3 regions of the Mesorhizobium sp. M0563 genome follow, and region 1 is predicted to be linked to each of the others. Evidence: predicted binding sites of a transcription regulator. Region 1 holds the regulator's gene; each other region holds the start of a gene.

The links. Region 1 encodes LexA, which represses DNA repair genes until DNA is damaged. Its sites were predicted from a motif close to TGTTCNNNNTGTGTTCNG; they were not measured.
Region 2: the regulator LexA is predicted to act here: its motif matches at 5,030-5,047, upstream of parE (DNA topoisomerase IV subunit B).
Region 3: the regulator LexA is predicted to act here: its motif matches at 4,455-4,472, upstream of recA (recombinase RecA).

What each region holds. Positions count from the first base shown of each region.
Region 1 is NZ_JAMYQV010000007.1:118,807-126,378, forward strand. It holds gene NKI50_RS12090 (ComEC/Rec2 family competence protein) at 1-2,250, shown strand, start outside; gene lexA (transcriptional repressor LexA) at 2,244-2,975, opposite strand; gene kynU (kynureninase) at 3,447-4,694, shown strand; gene NKI50_RS12105 (hormone-sensitive lipase) at 4,790-5,620, shown strand; gene NKI50_RS12110 (molybdopterin molybdotransferase MoeA) at 5,628-6,833, opposite strand; gene moaC (cyclic pyranopterin monophosphate synthase MoaC) at 6,833-7,339, opposite strand; gene trpC (indole-3-glycerol phosphate synthase TrpC) at 7,342-7,572, opposite strand, start outside.
Region 2 is NZ_JAMYQV010000001.1:472,136-479,707, forward strand. It holds gene NKI50_RS02315 (nitroreductase family protein) at 1-105, shown strand, start outside; gene NKI50_RS02320 (HpcH/HpaI aldolase/citrate lyase family protein) at 126-1,007, opposite strand; gene NKI50_RS02325 (MaoC family dehydratase) at 1,011-1,502, opposite strand; gene NKI50_RS02330 (DUF2336 domain-containing protein) at 1,613-2,734, shown strand; gene parE (DNA topoisomerase IV subunit B) at 2,911-4,959, opposite strand; gene NKI50_RS02340 (GGDEF domain-containing protein) at 5,233-6,402, shown strand; gene gcvP (aminomethyl-transferring glycine dehydrogenase) at 6,474-7,572, opposite strand, start outside.
Region 3 is NZ_JAMYQV010000015.1:8,661-16,232, forward strand. It holds gene sufD (Fe-S cluster assembly protein SufD) at 1-28, shown strand, start outside; gene NKI50_RS19155 (cysteine desulfurase) at 82-1,323, shown strand; gene NKI50_RS19160 (SUF system Fe-S cluster assembly protein) at 1,329-1,721, shown strand; gene sufA (Fe-S cluster assembly scaffold SufA) at 1,832-2,212, shown strand; gene NKI50_RS19170 (GFA family protein) at 2,440-2,937, opposite strand; gene NKI50_RS19175 (TfoX/Sxy family protein) at 3,028-3,351, shown strand; gene NKI50_RS19180 (carbohydrate kinase family protein) at 3,387-4,319, opposite strand; gene recA (recombinase RecA) at 4,597-5,694, shown strand; gene alaS (alanine--tRNA ligase) at 5,954-7,572, shown strand, end outside.

The sequences.
Region 1 (7,572 bases):
CCGTCACCGTCCCGTATCCGCAACGGCGTAACCTCGGCGGTCGGCCTGGAGCTCGACCGTGGGGTCGCCTTCCTGCTGGTGCCGGTGTTCCTCGCATGCGGGGTGATCGTATATTTTGCGCTGGCGGTGGAGCCGGCCTTTCCACAGCCGATCGCAATCGTCGCCTTGGCAGCCCTCTGTGCCGTCGCCTCGCGGTCGTGGCCCAGAACCCGCCTGTGCTTCATGGCGGCGTTGCTCTGCGCGCTTGGCGTGCTTGCCGCCAAGGTCGAGACCTGGCGTGTCGGAACGCATATGCTCGGTTCCGAAATCTCGACGCGCCTCACGGGTCGCGTCGTATCGTTCGAGCCCATGGCGAGCGGCCGCATCAGGCTGACGATCGATGTGATCTCAACCGCCAGGCCGACACTGCGCTACATGCCGGAACGGGTCCGCGTTTCGGCGATGAAAATACCGGCTGAGCTGACCGCCGGTTCCGAGATCGCCGGCTATGTGCGGCTGCTGCCGCCGACCGGGCCGGTGCGGCCCGACAGCTATGATTTCTCCTTCGACAGCTATTTTGCCGGTATCGGCGGCAGCGGCTTTTTTCTCGGCAATCCGAAAGTCGTGTCGTCGGGCAGCATGCCGTTTGCCGCGCGGCTTTCTTCCGCGATCGAAGACGCGCGCGAATCCATCGCCGACCATATCCGCAGCCGCATCGGCGGCGCCGAGGGCGAGATTGCTGCTGCGCTGATCGTCGGCGTGCGCGCCGGCATTCCCGAGGAGATCAACGAAGCGATGCGGCGTACCGGCATCTACCACATCATCTCCATCTCGGGGCTGCATATGGCGTTGGTCGCCGGCACCATTATGGCGCTGCTGCGCGGCGCCTTTGCGCTGTTTCCCGATTTCTCATCGCGACGGCCGGTCAAGAAATACGCGGCGGCCGCCGCGCTTTTTTCGATTGCGGCCTACCTCGTCTTTTCCGGCATTGTGGTGGCGGCCGAACGCAGCTTCATCATGTTGGCGGTGATGCTTATCGCCGTGCTGTTCGACCGGGCCGCGCTCACCATGCGCAACCTGGCGATCTCGGCCATCGCGGTCATTCTGGTGTCGCCGCACGAGGTGGTCGGTCCGAGCTTCCAGATGTCCTTCGCCGCGACGGCGGCCCTTGTCGGCGCCTATGCAGGCTGGTCCGATTACCGCGCCGGCGGGGCCACCACGCCGCCGCCCCGGCGGTCGCCGCTACGCTTTGCCACTAGAAAGGTACTGCTGGGCATGGGCGGCCTGGCGATGACCTCGATCATTGCAGGGAGCGCCACGGCGCTTTTCGCCATATGGCATTTCCAGCGCGTGGCGCCGCTCAGCCTGTTCGCCAATCTGGCCATCATGCCTATCGTCTCACTGGTCGTCATGCCCTTCGCCGTCCTCAGTGCGCTGGCGATGCCGTTCGGCGCGGATGGGCCTTTCCTCTACGTGATGGGCAAGGGGCTGACGGCGATGATCGCCCTGTCCGGGTGGATCTCCGAGCGCTCGCCGATCGATGCGGTCGGGCTGATTTCGCTGAGATCTGTCCTTTTGGTGACGATCGCCCTCGTCATTGCCAGCATGGCGACGACCTGGTTGCGGCTCGTGGCCCTTCCTTTTGCGCTCGCCGGCTTGCTAACGACAACGCAGACGCGCGTACCCGATGTATTGATCTCGGAGGACGCACGGCTCGTCGCGCTGCCGATCGGCAGCGGTGAACTCGCGGTCAACCGGGCACGCCCGAATGAGTTCACCATCGACAACTGGAAACGCGCGCTCACATCAGAGGCTATCGTCGCGCCGGAAACACCTGGAAAGAACGATCCGCAATTCGACATTGCCGATCCGGCCGACTTACCGCCGGGCATGCCGTTCATTTGCACGGACGGTCTCTGCCTTGCCAGGCATCCATCCGGCGCGATCATCGCGCTAGCCAATGACCGCGATACTGCACGGCCAGCCTGCGCCTTTGCCAGCTTGATCGTCATCGACGACGCCACCGCCCATAATCCCTGCTACTACGACCGGCTGGTCCTCGTCGTCACCAAACGGCAACTGGCGCGCGCGGGAAGTGCGGCCGTCTATTTCGATCCACAAGCGGCAACACGCGCCGAAATCCGCTTCGCCGTCGAAAAATCATACCGGCCCTGGCACGTGCAGCGGAAATTTTCACGCGCGGCGCGGGGCATGCCGCCATACCGCAGAGCCGACAAGCCAAAAGCCGGCGCCAAGGGCGCAGCTCAGTAGCGGCGGATCAGCCCAACGAGCTTGCCCTGCACCTTGACCCTGTCTGGTCCGAAGATGCGCGTCTCGTAGGCCGGATTGGCGGCTTCCAGGGCGATCGAGGCGCCCTTGCGGCGGAACCGCTTCAGCGTCGCTTCTTCCTCGTCGACCAGTGCCACCACGATCTCACCGGGGCTCGCCGTATCGGCATTGCGGATGATCACCGTGTCGCCGTCGAAAATGCCAGCCTCGATCATCGAATCGCCTTTGACCTCGAGCGCATAATGCTCGCCGCCCATGATCATGTCCGGCGGCACCGAGATCGAATGAGTCTGGTGCTGGATGGCATCGATCGGCACACCAGCGGCGATGCGGCCCATCACCGGGATAGACACGGCGGCGACGACATCGTCGTCATTGCCGGCTGCAGGGACGCGCGACGATGTCGGCTTGCCTTGCCGAGGACCTTGCCCAAGACTGCCCTGGATGACACTCGGCGAGAACTTGCGTGCCGCATTGAGGCCGGGGGCGATCGAATCGGGCAGGCGCAGCACCTCCAGCGCACGGGCCCTGTTGGGCAAACGGCGAATGAAGCCGCGCTCCTCCAGCGCCGTAATCAGCCGGTGGATTCCCGATTTGGAAGCCAGGTCGAGCGCTTCCTTCATCTCGTCGAAGGAGGGCGGGATACCGCTTTCCTTCAGCCTTTCGTGGATGAACATAAGCAGTTCGTGTTGTTTGCGTGTCAGCATAGCGACCCCCAACAGAATCAGAAAAACAAACCCAGAACAAACACTATCTGTTCCAGTTGTGTTCCGCAACTGTTTAAAGTTTAATGAATGTGTTAGGGCTCGGGTAACGATACCACTCGCCAAACCGGGACGCTGCATTTTCACCGCCGCGGGCCTCATCGCCTTGATTCTGCTTTCGTTTGCGGCCTCTGGGTTTCCAGAAGGCGGCACTGGTATCGGCCGTCAGCCGGCAAAGGGGCACGGAATTGAAGCCGTATCGACTGTGCGGTTTGGTCAATGCACCGTGAACGAAACGAACTCAAAACGCCAACCTTGGGTTGGCTTGGCTCCTGGTTTCCACCGCATGGTCAGGCAACTTGTCGCCGGTGGAGCCTTGCTGCGCGATACCAGGTAATGGAGAACCGCTCGTGACCGATGGATGCCGTCGATGCGTGTCCGGCGTTGCGGTGAATCTTGGGGAGCAGACAAATCATGACAGGAATTCCCGATCTCGTGGCCATAAGGGCGATGGATGCTGCAGATCCGCTGCGCGCGATGCGCGACCGCTTTGTGCTGCCGCAAGGAGTGATCTATCTCGACGGCAATTCGCTAGGGGCCGCTTCGCGTGCCGCTTTCGATGAATTGAGCAAGGCAGTGACCGAAGAATGGGCGCATGATCTCATCCGCGCCTGGAACACGGCCGGCTGGTTCAACATGCCGCTCGAACTTGGCGACCAGCTCGGGCGCCTGATCGGTGCCGCGGCCGGCCAGACGGTGGTCTGCGACACGACATCGGTCAACATCTACAAGCTGCTGCACGCCGCCATGGCCATGCGGCCGGAGCGGCAGGTCATCGTCGCCGAGGGCGACAGTTTTCCGACAGACCTCTACATGGCTGAGGGTGTGGTTTCGACGCGAAAAGATACGCTGCTGCGCCTCTCGGGGGTCGACGCGCCGAGCATCGAAGAGCTGATCGACGAACGCACCGCCGTGGTGCTGGTCAACCACGTCAACTACAAGTCGGGCGAACTGCGCGACATGCCGGCGCTGACGCGCAGGGCCCAGGAAGCCGGGGCGATGATCGTCTGGGATCTCTGCCACACCGCCGGTGCGATGCCAGTCGAGCTCGACACGGCAAACGCCGATTTTGCCGTTGGCTGCACCTACAAATATCTGAATGGCGGACCGGGCGCGCCTGCCTTCATCTATGCGGCTGAGCGGCATCTTGCCGACATCCAGCAGCCGCTCACCGGCTGGTGGGGCCATGCACGGCCCTTCGCCTTCGAGCCAGGCTATGCGGCCGGCACCGGCATCCGCCGGTTTCTGTGCGGCACCCAGCCGGTCCTGTCTATGCGCACGCTGAAGGGCGCGCTCGACATCTGGAACGATGTCGACATGACGGCGGTGCGCAAGAAGAGCATCGCGCTGGCCGATCTGTTCATCGAGCTTGTCGAGGCAAAGTGCGGCACTTACGGGCTAACGCTCGAAAGCACGCGCGACGGGGAAAAACGCGGCAGCCAGATTTCATTCATGCACGAGCATGGCTACCAGATCATGCGCGCGCTGATCGAACGTGGCGTGATCGGCGATTTTCGCGCCCCATCGACCATGCGCTTCGGCTTCACCCCGCTCTATGTCGGCTATGCCGATGTCTGGCAGGCCGTCGAAGTGCTTGAGGACATCCTGCGCACCGGTGCGTGGAAGGATGCGCGCTTCGCCATCAAGGCGGCTGTCACTTGAGATTGATGCGAGAGCTGGAATCGTGAGGCTGGCGACGACGCGCCGCGCGATGCTCACGGTCGTTGCAAGGCCATATTGCCAGGGGAGGGCGCAGGGTGTTCGAACGTCACATTGCCGATTGGGACAACGCCTATGCCAACGGCGCCAACATAGCCGGCAGCGATCGCTGGCCGGCGGCCTGGGTCGAGCCCGCGCGGGTTTTTCGCGACGTGCTTTCGACCGAGGGCCGGGCGCGGCTCGACATGGCCTATGGCGATGGCCCACGCAACCGGCTCGATCTTTTCCTGCCGGCCACCAAGCCCAAGGGGCTCGTGGTGTTCGTCCATGGCGGCTACTGGATGGCATTCGACAAGAGTTTCTGGTCGCATCTTGCCGCTGGCGCTGTTGATCGCGGCTATGCCGTGGCGATGCCGTCCTACACGCTCTGTCCGCAGATGCGCATTGGCGGCATCGTCAAGGAAGTCGGCGCGGCGATCGGCAAGGCGGCGGGGATGGTCGCAGGGCCGCTGATGCTGACCGGACACTCGGCCGGTGGCCATCTTGTTAGCCGGATGGTTACGACGACGACGCCGCTGGCGCCCGAAATTGTCCGGCGCATTCGCCATGTCGTATCGATCTCGGGTGTGCACGATTTGCGCCCGATCATGCGCACCGGCATGAACGAGACGCTGGCGATCGATGAGGCCGAGGCGCAGGCCGAAAGCCCGGTGCTGCTGCGCCCGATGGACAAGGCCCGCCTGACCTGCTGGGCCGGCGGCGGCGAGCGCGCCGAATTCCTGCGCCAGAGCGCGTTGCTGGCCAATATCTGGATCGGCCTGGGTGCCGCGACCAGTTCGGTGGTCGAGCCTGACCGGCATCATTTCAACATCATCGACGGTTTGGCCGATCCAGACCATCCGCTGACCCGGACCTTGATCTCGGAGTGAGGCAGGTTCAGCGTAGCATCAGCACGTCGCAGGCGGCGCCCGCCGCCGCGGCGGGCGTGAACGGCGCACGGACGATCAGCCCGTTGGCATCGGCCAGCATTTTCAGCATCGAGGAGTCCTGGATGCCGAACGGCGTCGCCACGAGCGTACCGGCGTCGTCTGTGACAACAGCCCGCACATAATCTTGCCTGAGATCGTTGGCCGGCATGGCAGCGCCGAGCCGTGCCTCACGCATATCCTGCTGAAAGGCGCGGCCGCCGAGCCGCGCCAGCAGCGGCTTCAGGAAGAGCTGGGTGCAGACCAGGCTCGCCACCGGATTGCCGGGCAAGCCGATGCAGCGAATGTCGCCCAGCCGCCCGAACATCAGCGGCTTGCCCGGCCGCATGGCGATCTTCCAGAAATCGAGAGTCATGCCTTGCCCGGTCAGCACGTCATGGACGAAATCGTGGTCACCGACCGAGGCACCGCCCAGCGTGACGATGACGTTCGCGCCAGCCTTCACGGCCTTTTCCACCAGCGCAGCGATCGCCTCCCTGCGGTCCGGCGCGATGCCAAGGTCGAGCACTCGCGCACCGACCGACTGTGCGGCGGCGGCGACACCATAGGCGTTGGAGGAGATGATCTGGTCGGGGCCAAGCTCGCTGCCCGGCGGCAGCAATTCGTCGCCGGTGGCGATGATGGCGACCAACGGCCTTTTGACCACGCCGACCTCGGGGTGGTTGGCCGATGCCGCCAGCGACAAGGCCGCCGGGTCGAGCAGGCGGCCTTTGTGCAGCAGGACGTCGCCTTTGGCGAAATCGAGCCCGAGGCGGCGGATGTTTCGCCCCTGCACCGTCGGCTCCGTCACTTCGACGACACCGCGGCCGAGATCGCGGACGTTCTCCTGGATGACGATGGTGTCGGCGCCTTCGGGAAGCGGCGCGCCGGTGAAGATACGGACGGCCTGCCCCTGCTGCACCGTCCCGGCAAAGCCGCTTCCGGCCGGCGCCATGCCGACCACCGAAAGCTTTGCTGGTAAGGACGCGATATCAGCCGCCCGCACGGCATAGCCGTCCATGGCGGAGGCGTTGAACGGCGGCTGGGTGCGGAGCGCCACAACCGACTCCGCCAGCACGCGGTCGGCGGCATCCAGCAGCGCGACGCGTTCGCCCTGCAGTGCAGCTGCGCCGTCCAACAGGCGCTCGAGCGCCTCAGCAACTGGGACCAGCGCCATCAGCGGCCTGCCTCGGTGACCCCATCTTCGGTGATCTTGTAGTCGCCGGATTTGCCGCCGGTCTTTTCAACCAGCCTGATGCCGGAGATGACCATGGCGCGGTCGACCGCCTTGGCCATGTCGTAGATGGTCAGGCAAGCGACCGAGACGGCGCTCAGGGCCTCCATCTCAACGCCGGTTTTGCCGGTGACGCGGGTCAATGCTGTGACCTTCAGGCCGGGCAAAGCTGCGTCCGGCTCGATATCGACAGATATCCTGGTCAGCAGCAGTGGATGGCAGAGCGGGATCAGTTCATGCGTCTTCTTGGCCGCCATGATGCCGGCGATACGCGCGGTACCGAGCACGTCGCCCTTCTTGGCATCGCCGGCGAGGATCATGTCCAGCGTCTCGGGCCGCATCGACACGAAGCCCTCCGCGACTGCCGTGCGCACCGTCTCAGCCTTGTCGCCGACATCGACCATGTTGGCTTCGCCGCGCGCGCCAAGATGGGTGAGGGCGGCCGCCATCCTCAGATCGCCTCTGCCGGCGCCTTGCCCGTCAAAAGCAGGCGCGTTGCAGCGGCCACGTCCTGTTGACGCATCAGGCTCTCACCGACCAGAAAAGTGGCGATGCCGCTCCGCTCAAGCCGGCGGCAATCGTCATGCGAAAAGATACCGCTCTCGCTGACCAGAAGGCGGTCGGCGGGCACCATCGCGACCAGCCGTTCCGAGGTCTCGAGGCTGGTTTCGAAGGTCCGGAG
Region 2 (7,572 bases), on a different contig from region 1:
GTCGGTTTTGTCCATATCGGCTCCTATCAGGGGCCGGCACCGGAGCGGCCACGCCCCGATCCGGCAAAGCTCTATGCCGACTATTCGGGGCCGTGGGTGGGGTAATTTTCGACGCGGGGCAGACCCTAAGCGTCAAGCCCAGCTGCCCTGGCTCGAGCCAGGAGCCGCTCGGCGAGCTTGAGATGCGGCCGGTCGTACATCTTGCCGTCGATGCCGACGACGCCGGGGTTTCCCGCCGCCTTGAATGCCTCGACGATCGCCCGGGCGCTTTTCACCGCTTGCGCCGAAGGCGTGAAGGCGGCGTTGATGACCGGCACCTGCGCCGGATGGATCGCCATCTTGCCGGTGAAGCCGTCGCGCTCGGCCTGGGCGCATTCGGCCTCGAAGCCGGCCATGTCGCGAAAATCCGGAAAGACTGTGTCGATCGCCGCGACTTCCGCGGCACTCGCGGCAAGCAGGGTCATGGTGCGGGCGAAGCGGAATACATCCGTGTAGCGGCCATTCGCGTCGCGCGTCGAGCGCGCGCCGATTGCCGCCGACAGATCTTCCGCGCCCCAGGTGACGCCGACAAGCCGCGCGCTTGCCTTGGCGTAGGTCGCGGCGGCCAGAACGCCGGCGGCCGTTTCTGTGATGATCGGCAGGATTTTTATCGCGCCATCCGGCAGGCCGCTTTCAGCTTCGTGCACCCTGAGCTTGGCCGAGAGATGCTGGACATCCAGTCCGCTGTTCGACTTAGGCAGCATGATGCCGTCGGGCTTCACTGGCACGAGCGCCGCCAGATCGTCGTCGGTCAGTCCGGTCGAAAGGTCATTGACGCGCACATAGATCGCGGAGTTGGTTCGGTGCCTGTGCCCGGCGAGGAAACGCGCCGCTGTGTCGCGCGCCAGCCCCTTGTTTTGCGAGGCAATCGAATCCTCGAGATCGACGATGACCATGTCGGCGCCCACGCCAAAGCCCTTTTGCAGCTTCTTTTCCGAATCGCCGGGAACGAAGAGCAGGGAACGCATCGGCTATGCCTTTTTCATCATCATGGCTTGCCTCGTGCATCTGGCAACCAGCACGTCGCTCTGGTTATAGGCGCGGTGCTCGAACTCGACGATACCGCGGTCCTGTTTCGACCTGGATTCGCGCACCGAGACGACAGTGGTCTCGACGCGAATCGTGTCGCCATGGAAGACGGGATGTGGAAACACCGTCTCCCTCATGCCGAGATTAGCGATGGTGGTGCCGACGGTGATATCGTTGACCGAGATGCCGATCATCAGGCCAAGCGTGAACAGCGAATTGACCAGCGGCTTGCCCCATTCGCTCTTGGCGGCGAAGTCGAAATCGATGTGCAGCGGCTGCGGGTTCAGCGTCATCACCGAAAACAGCATATTGTCGCTTTCGGTCACGGTTTTGCGCAGCGTGTGCTTGAACACTTGGCCGACAGCGAACTCCTCAAGATAAAGCCCGGCCATGGTCGATCTCCTCCGCTGCTTAAGGGTTGATAGGCGTTGCATATCGCGCCCGCAAGCCAGTTAACGAACATGGTGAACCGTTCGTAAACCATTTGTGCCTACGGTCCCGACAGGCGCCAGAAGCGTTCTGGCAAAGGGCGTAAGCAGGCGACATGGTCGTTTCGCATTTCCTGAAATGGATCCACACGGCAAAGGTGTCGGAGCGTGCTGCGGCGGCAAGCGCGCTGGCTCGCGCCTATGTCGACTCGGACCTGCCTTTCGAGGACCGCTGCGCTGCCGAGGCGGCGCTGACGTTGCTGCTCGATGACGCATCGTCGAAGGTGCGGCTGGCGATCGCCGATGCGCTTTCTCTGAGCCATCATGCGCCGCCGCAGATCGTCAGCGCGCTGGCTTCGGACCAGCCCGAGGTGGCCGCTTTGGTACTGGCGCGCTCGCCGCTGCTTACCGATTCCGACCTGATTGATCGGGTTGCCGGCGGCCAGAAAGCGACGCAGAAGGTGATCGCCGACCGGCCGCGCGTCTCGATGTCGGTTGCGGCAGCGATCGCCGAGGTCGGTGAGCCGGAAGCCTGCACCACGCTGCTCGCCAATAGCGGCGCCGACATCGCATCCGTCAGCTTTCGCCGCATGGCCGAGCGTCACGGCCATCTGCCTCTGGTGCGCGAGGCGCTGATCGCCGACACCCGGCTGCCCGCCGACTGCCGGCATATGCTGCTGGTCAAGCTAGGGGAGATGCTCAAGGGGTCGCCATTGGTGCTGGCGCTGATGGGCGCCGCCAGGGCCGAGCGCATCACGCGCGATGCTTGCGTCAAGGCTTCGGTGACGCTGATCGAAGGCACGCGGGCGGAGGAACATACCGCACTTGTCGAACATCTGCGCCTGCGCGGCGACCTGACCGCAAGCTTCGTCATCCGCACCATCGCGCACGGCAAGGTCGACTTCTTTGGCTCGGCGCTGGTCGCGCTCAGCCAGCAGTCCGAACAACGGGTGAGGGCACTGCTGGCCGGCGGGCATGACATAGCGTTGCAGGCACTGTTCCGCAGCGCCGGGCTTGCCGCTGCCACCCACGCCATCATCCTGCGCGCGCTGAAGGTCTGGCGTGAGGTCGCCAATGGCAAACGCCTCGCCGGCGTCCAGGAAGTCAGTTGGCTGATGCTGAAGGAATTGGGCGGACAGTCCGCCGAAGGCGATCTCGCCGGGCTGGTCAGATCGATCCATCTCGACGCGCTGCGCGAGAACGCACGCGGGCACGCGCTGGCGATCGCGGCTGCCTAAAGCAATTCCAGGAAAAGTGTGAAACGGTTTTCCGACTTGCGTCAAAATAAAAAACTGAGCGGTTCGGCGTTTCCGTGAAACGCTGAACCGTTCCAGGCCTCATCCTTCGCGAAAAATCCGGAAAAGTCTTGCGCACAGTGACAGCCGCCGTCCGCGGCTCGCCTAGCAGAAGACGCTCAGATATCCAGCACTTCCGTCGCGGCGAATTCCGCGCGTTCCTGGATGAAGCGGAAGCGGGCCTCGGGCTTGGTGCCCATAAGTGCGTCGACCGCATCCTTGGTCGCCGCCTCGGCGTCGATGACGTCCACCCTGAGCAGCGTGCGCTTTCTCGGGTCCATGGTGGTTTCTTTGAGCTGGGCGGCCATCATTTCGCCCAGCCCCTTGAAGCGGCCGATTTCGACTTTGCCGCGCCCGGTGAATTCGGTGCGCAGAAGTTCGTCCTTGTGCGCATCGTCGCGGGCATAGGCAACCTTGCCGCCTTGCCGGATCGAGTAGAGCGGCGGCACCGCCAGATAGAGATGGCCGCCGCGGACCAGGCTCGGCATCTCCTGGTAGAAGAAGGTGATCAGCAGCGAAGCGATATGGGCGCCATCGACGTCGGCGTCGGTCATGATGATGACCCGGTCGTAACGCAGGTCCTCGTCGCGGTATCTCGAGCGCGTGCCGCAGCCCAAGGCCTGGATCAGGTCGGCTATCTGCTGGTTGCCGGCCAGCTTGTCGTTGCCGGCGCTGGCGACGTTGAGGATCTTGCCGCGGAGCGGCAGCACCGCCTGGCTGGCGCGGTCGCGCGCCTGCTTCGCCGAGCCACCGGCCGAATCGCCCTCGACGATGAAGAGCTCGGCGCCGGCCGCTGCATTCTGCGTGCAATCGGCGAGCTTGCCGGGCAGGCGCAGCTTGCGCACGGCGCTCTTGCGCGACACTTCCTTTTCCTGGCGGCGGCGCACCCGCTCGTCGGCACGCGCGATCACCCATTCGAGCAGTTTCGAAGCTTCCTGCGGATTGTCGGCCAGCCAGTGGTCGAACGGGTCGCGGATGGCGCTTTCGACGATGCGAATGGCCTCGATCGTCGCCAGCCTGTCCTTGGTCTGGCCGACGAATTCCGGTTCGCGGATGAACACCGACAGCATGCCCGCCGCCGAGATCATCACATCTTCGGATGTGACGATCGAAGCGCGCTTGTTGCCGACCAGGTCGGCATAGGCGCGCAAGCCGCGCGTCAGAACGTTGCGGAAGCCGGCCTCATGCGTGCCGCCTTCCGCGGTCGGAATGGTGTTGCAATAGGAATTTATAAAGCCGTCGCCGCCGAACCAGGTCACCGCCCATTCGAGCGAACCGTGGCCGCCCTGCTTCTCGCTCTTGCCGGCGAACATTTCACGGGTCACCTGGAATTCGTCGCCGAGCGAGGCTTTCAGATAGTCCTTGAGGCCGCCCGGAAAATGGAATTCTGCCTTGGCCGGCGTCGTGTCCTTTTCCTTGATCAGCGAGGGATCGCAGGTCCAGCGGATTTCGACACCGCCGAACAGATAGGCTTTTGACCGCGCCATGCGGTAGAGCCGCGCCGGCTCGAACGCAGCACCCTTGCCGAAAATCTGCTCGTCTGGATGGAAGCGGATCTTCGTGCCGCGCCGGTTGTGCACCTCGCCGAGCTGCTCCAGGCCGGTCACCGGAACGCCTCGCGAGAAGCGCTGGCGATAGAGCTTGCGCCCAATCGCAACCTCGACCTCGAGATGGTCGGACAGCGCGTTGACCACGGAAACGCCGACACCGTGCAGGCCTCCCGAGGTCTCGTAGACCTTGCTGTCGAACTTGCCGCCTGAATGCAGCGTGGTCATGATGAGTTCGAGCGCCGGCTTCTTGAATTTCGGGTGCGGATCGACCGGAATGCCGCGGCCGTTGTCGGTTACAGACAGGTATCCGTCGGCGGAAAGCTCGACATCGATGAAGGTAGCATGGCCGGCGACCGCCTCGTCCATCGAATTGTCGATGACCTCGGCGAACAGATGGTGCATCGCCTTGTCGTCGGTGCCGCCAATGTACATGCCCGGGCGGCGGCGCACCGGCTCCAGCCCCTCCAGCACCTCGATATCGGCGGCACTATAGCTCTCGCTGGCATCGCGGGGCGCCGGCCGCTTCGCCGCCTGCACCAGCGGGTCGGCCGGGCGCGCGGCGCGAGCCGGTTGCGGCTGCTTGCCCAAATTGCCGAAAAGATCGTTATTGTCGTCCATGCCGGTCCTGGATTCCGATGCTGCGAATCACCACCCGATACTGCCACGCTTTTTGCGGGCAGGCGACGGAGGTTCCTGTTACGTTCGAGGATAGAGCCTCTTACTGCAAAACCATTCGACAACCAAGCGGCGGAAATGGGGTCGAAGCTTGGAGCATCGACGCTTTGTAAACCTTGTCCGAAGGTTACGCCGCAAGGTTGGCTGAAAAACGATATCCGCGGACTGTCGCTGACCTAGAATGCAGCGAAACCCTCAAGAGGCTGTCGCTTAAGCATGTTGGATTACAGTTCGCTCCTGCTCGCAGCGGCGCTGTCGGGCACGTGCCTCAGCATCACCATGTTTGCGATCTGGTTCACCGCGCCACAGGCACGCTTTGTGCTGACGGTGGCGTGCGGCATTCTCGTGCTCGTCGCACATGTGGTCTTGTTTTGGCATTACACAAGAGATCCAAGCCCCTGGCTTTGCCAGATCGTGCTTGCTCTTCTCAGCCTCGGCTTCCTGATTATCTGCCTGTCGGCCATGCAATATCTCAGCATGCGCGACTATAGGCGCGCCATCTTGCCGACCTTGGCTGCGATGGCTGTTTGCGCGGGCGCGACGTATCTCGGGTTTGATGGTGTCGGCTTCATTGTCACCTACGCGACGGTAACGGCGCTACTCTCGCTTATCGGGGCGATGTTCTGGATTGAGGGTGGTCATGATCGCCGGATATTGCTGGTCGTATCGTTCCTGAGCGGCGTCTGTGCGCTGTCGTTCGGACTTTGCGGCGCGGTCCTGCTGGTCAAGGGCCAGTGGGTGCTCGGCGTAGCACCGGACAATTGGGCCGAGCGGGTGAATTCCGTCGTAGCCGTCGCCTGCATGACCGGGCTTGGCGCATTAACGCTCTCCCTGCACCATTTGCAGGCGCAGATCGAATTGAAGGCCGAGACGATGACCGATCCATTGACCGGGCTGATGAACCGGCGGGCGTTAACGGCACTCTACGGCGAGCGGGTCTTCGGTCCGTTTATGTCCGTCGCCATGTTCGACCTCGACCATTTCAAAAGGACGAACGACGTATTCGGTCATCCGGTCGGCGACCAGGTCCTGCGCCGCTTTGCCGCCGTCATCAGGAAATACGCCAGAACCGGCGTCGACGCCTTCCGGCTGGGCGGCGAGGAATTCGTGCTCGTCATGTCGCGGATGACGGAAGAAAAGGCCTATGACATTGCGAGCAAGATCAGCGTCGCCTTCGGTACGGAAGTCGTGGCCACCCAGCTTGGTCCGTTGCGAAGCACAGTCAGCGGCGGCATCGGCTTTGGTGGGACGAGCGGCACCGGTCTCGATGATGTGCTGGCCGAAGCCGACGCCGCGCTCTATGCGGCAAAGCGCGCCGGGCGAAATCGCGTCATCGCCCGGGACAGGGCGAGCAAGGCCGACGGGCCGGCCTTGCGTTCTGCCTGATTGAGGCTTCTATCTTCTTGTTAGACCATGATCTTGTCCGAAAACCGGATTCCACTCTTCGGGATCATGGTCTACTCCGCCGCACCCAGATATTCCGACAGCGGCGGGCAGGAGCAGACCAGGTTGCGGTCGCCAGCGACGTTGTCGATGCGTGACACCGGTGGCCAGTATTTTGCCGCCGTATCGGCATCGCCGGCGGGGTAGGCCGCTTCCAGGCGCGAATAGGGATGGGTCCACTGGCCGGCCAACGCCTCGGCGGCGGTATGTGGCGCATTGACCAGAGGATTGTCGGCCAAGGGCCATTCGCCCTTCGCCACCTTGGCTGCCTCGCCGGCTATGGCGATCATGGCTTCGCAGAAACGATCCAGCTCGCGCTTGGGCTCGGATTCGGTCGGCTCGACCATCAGCGTGCCGGCCACCGGGAACGACATGGTCGGTGCGTGGAAGCCATAGTCGATCAGCCGCTTGGCGATATCGTCGACGCTGATGCCGGCGCTGTCCTTGAGCACGCGGGTGTCGAGGATGCATTCATGCGCAACGCGTCCGTTGCGCCCCTTGTAAAGCAGGGGGAAATGCTCGCCAAGCCGCGTCGCCACGTAGTTGGCGGAGATGATCGCCGTCTCGGTCGCCTGCTTCAGGCCGGAAGCGCCCATCATGCGGATATACATCCAGGTGATCGGCAGGATCGAGGCGCTGCCGAACGGTGCCGCCGCCACGGCATGGGCCGAGCCTTCGGTGACGTGGCCGGGCAGATATGGCTTCAGATGCGCCTTGACGCCGATCGGGCCGACGCCGGGGCCGCCGCCGCCATGTGGAATGCAGAAGGTCTTGTGCAGGTTCATGTGGCAGACATCGGCACCGATATCGCCGGGACGGGCGAGGCCGACCAGAGCGTTGAGATTGGCGCCGTCGAAATAGACCTGGCCGCCATGGCTGTGGACGAGCGCACAGAGGTCGCGCGCGCCTTCCTCGAAAACACCATGCGTCGAAGGATAGGTGAACATCAGCGCCGCGAGGTCTTTTGCATGCTCGGCCGCCTTGGCCTGCAAGTCTTCCATGTCGATATTGCCGTCCTCGGTGCAGCGCACGACGACGACACTCATGCCGGCCATGGCCGCACTTGCCGGATTGGTGCCATGCGCCGAGGACGGGATCAGGCAGACGGTGCGA
Region 3 (7,572 bases), on a different contig from region 1:
CGACGATTGGTTTTTGACGCACGGGTAGAATTGGCCGAGGGGTGCTGGACGGAATGAGGCGATGCCTCGAGAGAGCTTGTGATGGACCAGAAAGTCGAAAACATTCCCTACGACGTCGAGGCGATCCGCCGCGACTTCCCGATCCTGTCGCGGCAAGTCTACGGCAAACCGCTGGTCTATCTCGACAATGGCGCCTCGGCGCAGAAGCCGCAGGCTGTGCTCGACGCCATCCAGCACGCCTATTCCCAGGAATACGCCAACGTCCATCGCGGCCTGCATTTCCTGTCGAACGCCGCGACCGACGCCTATGAGAACGCGCGCAAGATAGTACAGAGATTTCTCAACGCGCCGAGCACCGACAACATCGTCTTCACCTCGAACACCACGGCGGCGATCAACACCGTCGCCTATGGCTTCGGCATGCCCAATATCGGCGAAGGCGACGAGATCGTGCTGTCGATCATGGAGCACCACTCCAACATCGTGCCGTGGCATTTCATCCGCGAGCGGCAGGGCGCAAAACTGGTTTGGGTGCCGGTCGACGATCTCGGCGTCTTCCACATCGAGGAATTCGAAAAACGGCTGACCGACCGCACCAAGCTGGTTGCCATTACCCATATGTCAAATGCGCTGGGCACGGTCACGCCGATCAAGGAGATCGTGCGCATTGCGCACGCCCGCGGCATTCCGGTGCTGGTCGACGGCAGCCAGAGTGCCGTGCATATGCCGATCGACGTGCAGGATCTCGACTGCGATTTCTTCGTCTTCACCGGCCACAAGGTCTATGGCCCGTCGGGCATCGGCGTGCTCTACGGCAAGAAGGATATTCTGGAGCGGATGCGCCCGTTCATGGGCGGCGGCGAAATGATCGAGGAGGTGACGCAAGACATCGTCACCTACAACGACCCGCCGCACCGTTTCGAGGCCGGCACGCCGCCGATCGTCCAGGCGATCGGGCTGGGTGCGGCGCTGGAATACATGGAAAAGATCGGACGCGAGCGCATCGCCGCCCATGAGGCCGATCTGAAGGACTATGCGCATGAAAAACTGCGCGCCATCAACTCGCTGCGCATCTTCGGCGATGCGCCTGGCAAGGGCGCCATCATCTCGTTCGAGCTGCAGGGCATCCACGCGCATGATGTGTCGATGGTCATCGACCGGCAGGGCGTGGCGGTGCGCGCCGGCACGCATTGTGCCCAGCCGCTGTTGAAACGCTTCGGCGTAACATCCACATGCAGGGCGTCGTTCGGCATGTATAATACCAGGGCCGAAGTCGATGCTTTGGCCGATGCGCTGGAAAAGGCGCGAAAGTTCTTCGGGTGACGACCATGGATGATGCCAGCCACACCGCCGAGACCAATTCGGAAACGACGACCAATGCGGCGGTTTCCGGATCGACAATCCCCGCCGACGAATTGGCGCGGCTGACAGACGACATCGTCTCGGCGCTGAAGACGGTCTATGACCCCGAAATCCCGGCCGACATCTACGAGCTCGGCCTCGTCTACAAGATCGACATCGAGGACGACCGCTCGGTCAAGATCGACATGACGCTGACCGCGCCGGGCTGCCCGGTGGCCGGTGAAATGCCGGGCTGGGTCGAAAACGCCGTCGGCGCCGTCGAAGGCGTTTCCGGCGTCGAGGTCAACATGACCTTCGACCCGCCTTGGTCGCCCGACCGCATGTCGGAAGAGGCACAGGTAGCGGTGGGGTGGTACTAGCATCCGACCAGCCAAAGGCTGGCGCACTTGCGCCGGGTACAAAACTTCACCATTTTAGGTGAGGAATCATTCGGCAGACCTTGAACCTGCGCGCAATGGAGAAGGAAAGAATGGGACGCTTTGCCGTCATCACGATGACCGAAAAGGCTGCCGACCGGGTGCGCGAGATCGTCGCGACCCGTGAGAATGCGCATGGCATTCGCCTCGGCATCAAGAAGGGCGGCTGCGCCGGCATGGAATATACGGTCGACCTGGTGACCGAGCCCAACACTAAGGACGATCATATCGAGCGCGACGGCGCCCACGTCTATGTCGCGCCCGAGGCAGCCCTTTTCCTGTTCGGCACCGAGATGGATTTCGAGCAGACGACGCTACGCACCGGCTTCACCTTCCGCAATCCGAACCAAAGCTCGGCCTGCGGCTGCGGCGAATCGGTCGAGTTGAAGCCCGCCGATTTGAAGGCACTGGCCGAAGCCCGCGCTTCGGCCTGAGGCTTTTCCTTCGCCGTCCCCGGCGGCAATCGCATACGGGAGCCCCCACATCCGGCCCTTCGGGCCACCTTCTCCCCGATGGGGAGAAGAGGCTGGCGCCAGCGCTGGCGACTTCCTCTCCCCTCGGGGAGAGGTCGGATTGCCCCGAATTGCCCTTCGCAATTCGGTTGGCAATCCGGGTGAGGGGGCGCTTGCCCATACGCGATAGCGAACGGGGAGAAGAAACGCTAATCCACCCACATCCCGGTTCGTTTGTGCCAGTCGGCGATCGACTCTTCCGGGTAGACATCGAAGACCTTGTCGCCCTTGCCGATATCGGGCTCGACCCAGTTCGCCTTGTATTTCAGCATCAGATGCACCTTCTCCGGCGGCTTCGGCAGGTTTGTGTCGATTGCCGAGGCAAACGGATGCACCAGCTCCGGCCAGGTTGGATCGTAGAGCCAGAGTGCCGTCCCGCATTTCGTGCAGAAGTTCCGTTCGCCCGTCGAGATCTCGCGTTGCGGGTGCTCGTCGTCCTCGATCTCGGCCCGGTAGACGCCGAGATGGCGCTTGCCCTCGATTTTCAGCGTCTCGTAATCGGCGCCGAGATTGATGGCGAAACCGCCGCCGCCCTGCTGCTTGCGGCAGATCGAGCAGTAGCACAGCATGAACGGCACCGGCGTGTGGCTTTCCACCTGGAAACGCACGGCATTGCACCGGCAGGACCCTTTGAGCAGAAGCGGCATGAAAAACTCCGATGAAACTGATTCTGAACTTGTCAGGATGGTGCCGGTAGCGGCGATGACAAGGGGAAATCCCGGTGACATGATCGCGCCATGGACAACGAGCGCATAGAAGAGCTTTTCGAAGGCCTCGGCCCGGTCAGCATCCGCAAGCTGTTCGGCGGCAAGGGCATCTATTTCGATGGCGTCATCGTCGCCATTGTCATCCGTGGCGAATTGATGCTGAAGGCCGACGCCGAAAGCGCCCCGGATTTCGAAGCGGCCGGCTGCCGGCAATGGACCTATACCGGCTCGCGCCACGGAAAGCTGGTGTCGATGCCCTATTGGAGCGTTCCCGACAGCGCGTTCGACGATCCCGACGAGATGGCGATCTGGGCGCGCCGCGCCTACGAGGCAGGACGGCGCGCCGGCAAATAGGCTGCACCATGGCTTCGGCAATTCTGGGCCGCATTTCACGCCAGGTTCCGCGCCTCGGGCACGAGCGCCAGCGCTTCGGCAAAGCCGGCGCTGGTGAAAGCGGCGCTCTCGACGGTGAGCATAGCTGCGGCAACGCCTTCGCACAGTGCCGCGCGCAGCGTCAGGCCGCGCAGCCGGGCGGCGATCGTGGCACCTGCCAGCGCGTCGCCGGCGCCGCTCATATCCGCCCGCTTGTGTATCGGCGGTGGCAGGATCGAAAATGCGCCGGTTTCGTCGAAACCGAGCACTGGATCATCGCCGGCGGTCACCACGCCGCTTTTCAGACCGGCGCGTCTCAGGCCGTCGACGATGCCTTGATCATCAGCATCGATGTCGACGCCGGCGAGCACGCCGGCCTCGTGCCGGTTCATGAAGGCGAGTGCCAGAAGGTTAAGCACCGGCGTCAGCCGCGCCGCTTTGCTGGGCGAGACGGCAAGCGCAAACACCGGCTTGCCGGCGGCGAGAGCAGCCAGCCGCTCCACCGCGGAAGACGGCAGGTTGGCGTCGCACAACACCGCGTCGGCTGAATCGATCGCTTCGCGCACCTTGGCGCGGCGGATCTGCTTGGGAAGCGCCAGCTCGTAGAGCACCATGTCGGCAAGGCCGGCGATCAGCCTGCCGTCGCTATCGACCAGCATCGTATGGCTTGGCGTTGCTCGGTCGAGGAACACCGCCGACAAATCGGCAATGCCGGCCTCGGTGACGGCGCGTAAAACCGTGTCGCCCGGGGCATCGCCGCCGCGCACCGAAAGCAGCGAGGCCGAGACGCCGCGCCGCACCGCACAGCGTAGGGCGTTGAAGACGGCGCCGCCGACATGCTCGCGCATCGTGCCGGGGTTGGAAGCGGCCGGCACGAAGGCGCCGGCAACCCGGCCGCGCCGCTCGATATAGGCGCCACCCACGGCCAGGATCGTCGGGGATTTCATCATGCCGGCAAAATGCCCTTTGCTGTTGCCCGGGAGGAGACTAGGTCGCCGGACGGAACCCTGCAATCGCGGGTGCGATTCGGATGGTGACGGCAACGGCGCCGCATGCGAGGCGGGATGCGTCCGGAAGCAAAATTGCGAAACAAAAATAGAACAAATATGGATATCCGTTATTTTTCAAATCCTTGGGGCTCATTGACAAATGAGAACAAACGAGGTACATTCTTTTAAGGATTGCGGGATTGTCCGGCCTCCATTGACGACCACGGGGTGATGTATCATGGCTCAGAATTCTTTGCGGCTTGTAGAGGACAAAGCGGTGGACAAATCAAAGGCTCTGGATGCGGCGCTGTCGCAAATCGAGCGTGCCTTCGGCAAGGGTTCGATCATGCGGCTCGGCGCGAACGAGCAGGTCGTCGAGATCGAAACGGTGCCGACCGGCTCGCTTGGGCTGGACATCGCGCTTGGCGTCGGCGGCCTGCCGCGCGGCCGCATCGTCGAGATCTACGGACCGGAAAGCTCGGGCAAGACGACGCTGGCGCTGCACACGGTGGCCGAAGCCCAGAAGAAGGGCGGCATCTGCGCCTTTGTCGATGCCGAGCATGCGCTCGATCCGGTCTATGCCCGCAAGCTCGGCGTCGATCTCGAAAACCTGCTGATCTCGCAGCCCGATACCGGCGAACAGGCGCTGGAGATCTGCGACACGCTGGTGCGCTCCGGCGCCATCGACGTGCTGGTGGTCGATTCGGTGGCGGCGCTGACGCCGCGGGCCGAAATCGAAGGCGAGATGGGCGATTCGCTGCCCGGCCTGCAGGCCCGCCTGATGAGCCAGGCACTGCGCAAGCTCACCGCCTCGATCTCGCGCTCCAACACCATGGTCATCTTCATCAACCAGATCCGCATGAAGATCGGCGTCATGTTCGGTTCGCCCGAGACGACGACCGGCGGCAACGCGCTGAAATTCTATGCCTCGGTCCGCCTCGACATCCGCCGCATCGGCTCGGTCAAGGATCGCGACGAGGTCGTCGGCAACCAGACCCGCGTCAAGGTCGTCAAGAACAAGCTGGCGCCGCCCTTCAAGGTGGTCGAGTTCGACATCATGTATGGCGAGGGCGTCTCCAAGACCGGCGAGCTGGTCGATCTCGGCGTCAAGGCTGGCGTGGTCGAAAAGTCGGGCGCCTGGTTCTCCTATAATTCGCAGCGTCTCGGCCAGGGCCGCGAAAACGCAAAACTGTTCCTGCGCGACAATCCCGACACGGCGCGCGAGATCGAATTGGCGCTGAGGCAGAATGCCGGATTGATCGCCGAGAAATTCCTTGAGAACGGCGGCTCCGAAAGCAGCGACGACGGTTTCGAGGACGACGCCGGGGCGATGTAGGAAAAGCGACGCCTCCCGGAGCGTCAGCCAGGTTCGGATTTGATGTTTTGATTTTGAGTTTGCGTAATCGGTACATTTTGAACCGCCGGCCCCGTGCCGGCGGTTGGCGTTTGACGGCGAGTCAGACGCATTTCAAAGCGCCGGTGAAAGCCGGGATTTGAGCCCATTTGGTGTTTCTGGACAGGCTGCGGTGCGACCGCTAAAAGGCCATGTCTATTTTCCGCCGGCAGCCGGCGGTTCTCTCGAAAAGGCAGTATTCATGAGTGGCGTCAACGAGATCCGGTCGGCATTTCTCGACTATTTTCGCAAGGAAGGTCACGAGGTCGTCGCGTCGAGCCCGCTGGTGCCGCGCAACGACCCGACGCTGATGTTCACCAATGCAGGCATGGTGCAGTTCAAGAACGTCTTCACCGGCCTGGAGAAGCGGCCCTATTCGCGTGCGACGACTGCCCAGAAGAGTGTTCGCGCCGGGGGCAAGCACAACGATCTCGACAATGTCGGCTACACCGCGCGCCACCTGACCTTCTTCGAGATGCTCGGCAATTTCTCCTTCGGCGATTATTTCAAGGAACGCGCCATAGAGCTTGCCTGGAATCTGATCACCAGGGAATTTGGGCTGAAGAAGGACAAGCTGCTGGTCACCGTCTACCACACCGACGACGAGGCCGCCGCCTACTGGAAGAAGATCGCCGGCTTTTCCGACGATCGCATTATCCGCATCCCGACCTCTGACAATTTCTGGGCAATGGGCGACACCGGACCTTGCGGGCCGTGTTCGGAGATATTCATCGACCGTGGCGAGCACATCTGGGGTGGCCCTCCCGGCAGTCCCGAGGAGGATGGCGACCGTTTCCTCGAATTCTGGAACCTGGTGTTCATGCAGTATGAACAGGTGACGAAGGACGAGCGCGTCGACCTGCCGCGTCCGTCGATCGACACGGGCATGGGCCTCGAGCGCATGGCCTCCATCCTGCAAGGGGTTGAAAGCGTCTTCGAGACCGACCTGTTCCGCCACCTGATCGACGCTGCGTCGTCGGCGCTTGGCCGCGGTCCGGATGCGGACACCGTCGCATCGTTCCGCGTCATCGCCGACCACTTGCGTTCGTCCTGCTTCCTGGTCGCCGACGGTGTGCTGCCGTCCAACGAAGGGCGGGGCTACGTGCTTCGTCGCATCATGCGCCGCGCCATGCGCCACGCGCAGTTGCTCGGCTCGAATGAGCCGCTGATGTGGAAGCTGGTGCCGGCGCTGGTCCGCGAGATGAGCCAAGCCTACCCGGAACTGGTGCGCGGCGAGCAGATGATCACCGAGACGCTGAAGCTTGAGGAAACTCGTTTCCGCAAGACGCTGGTGCGAGGCTTGGGCTTGCTTTCGGAGGCGACGGAAAAGTTGGTCTCCGGCGACATGCTGGATGGCGAGACAGCGTTCAAGCTCTACGACACCTATGGCTTTCCGCTCGATCTGACGCAGGACGCGCTGCGCCAGCGCAACATCTCGGTCAACCTTGCCGGCTTCACCGAGGCGATGGAGCGGCAGAAGGCGGAGGCGCGCAAAAGCTGGGCTGGTTCCGGTGAGGCCGCAACCGAAACGGTATGGTTCGCGGTGCGTGAGGAGAACGGCGCCACCGAATTCCTGGGCTATGAGACCGAGCAGGCGGAAGGCCTCGTCCAGGCGCTGGTCAGGGACGGCAAGACCGTCGACAGTGCCGGCAAAGGCGACGCCGTTGCCGTGGTTGTCAACCAGACGCCGTTCTATGGCGAGTCCGGTGGCCAGATGGGCGATACCGGCGTCATTTCAGGCGACGGGTTCTCGATCGAGATATCCGATACGCAGAAGAAGGCCGATGGGCTTTCCGTCCATGTCGGCAAGGTGGCCAACGG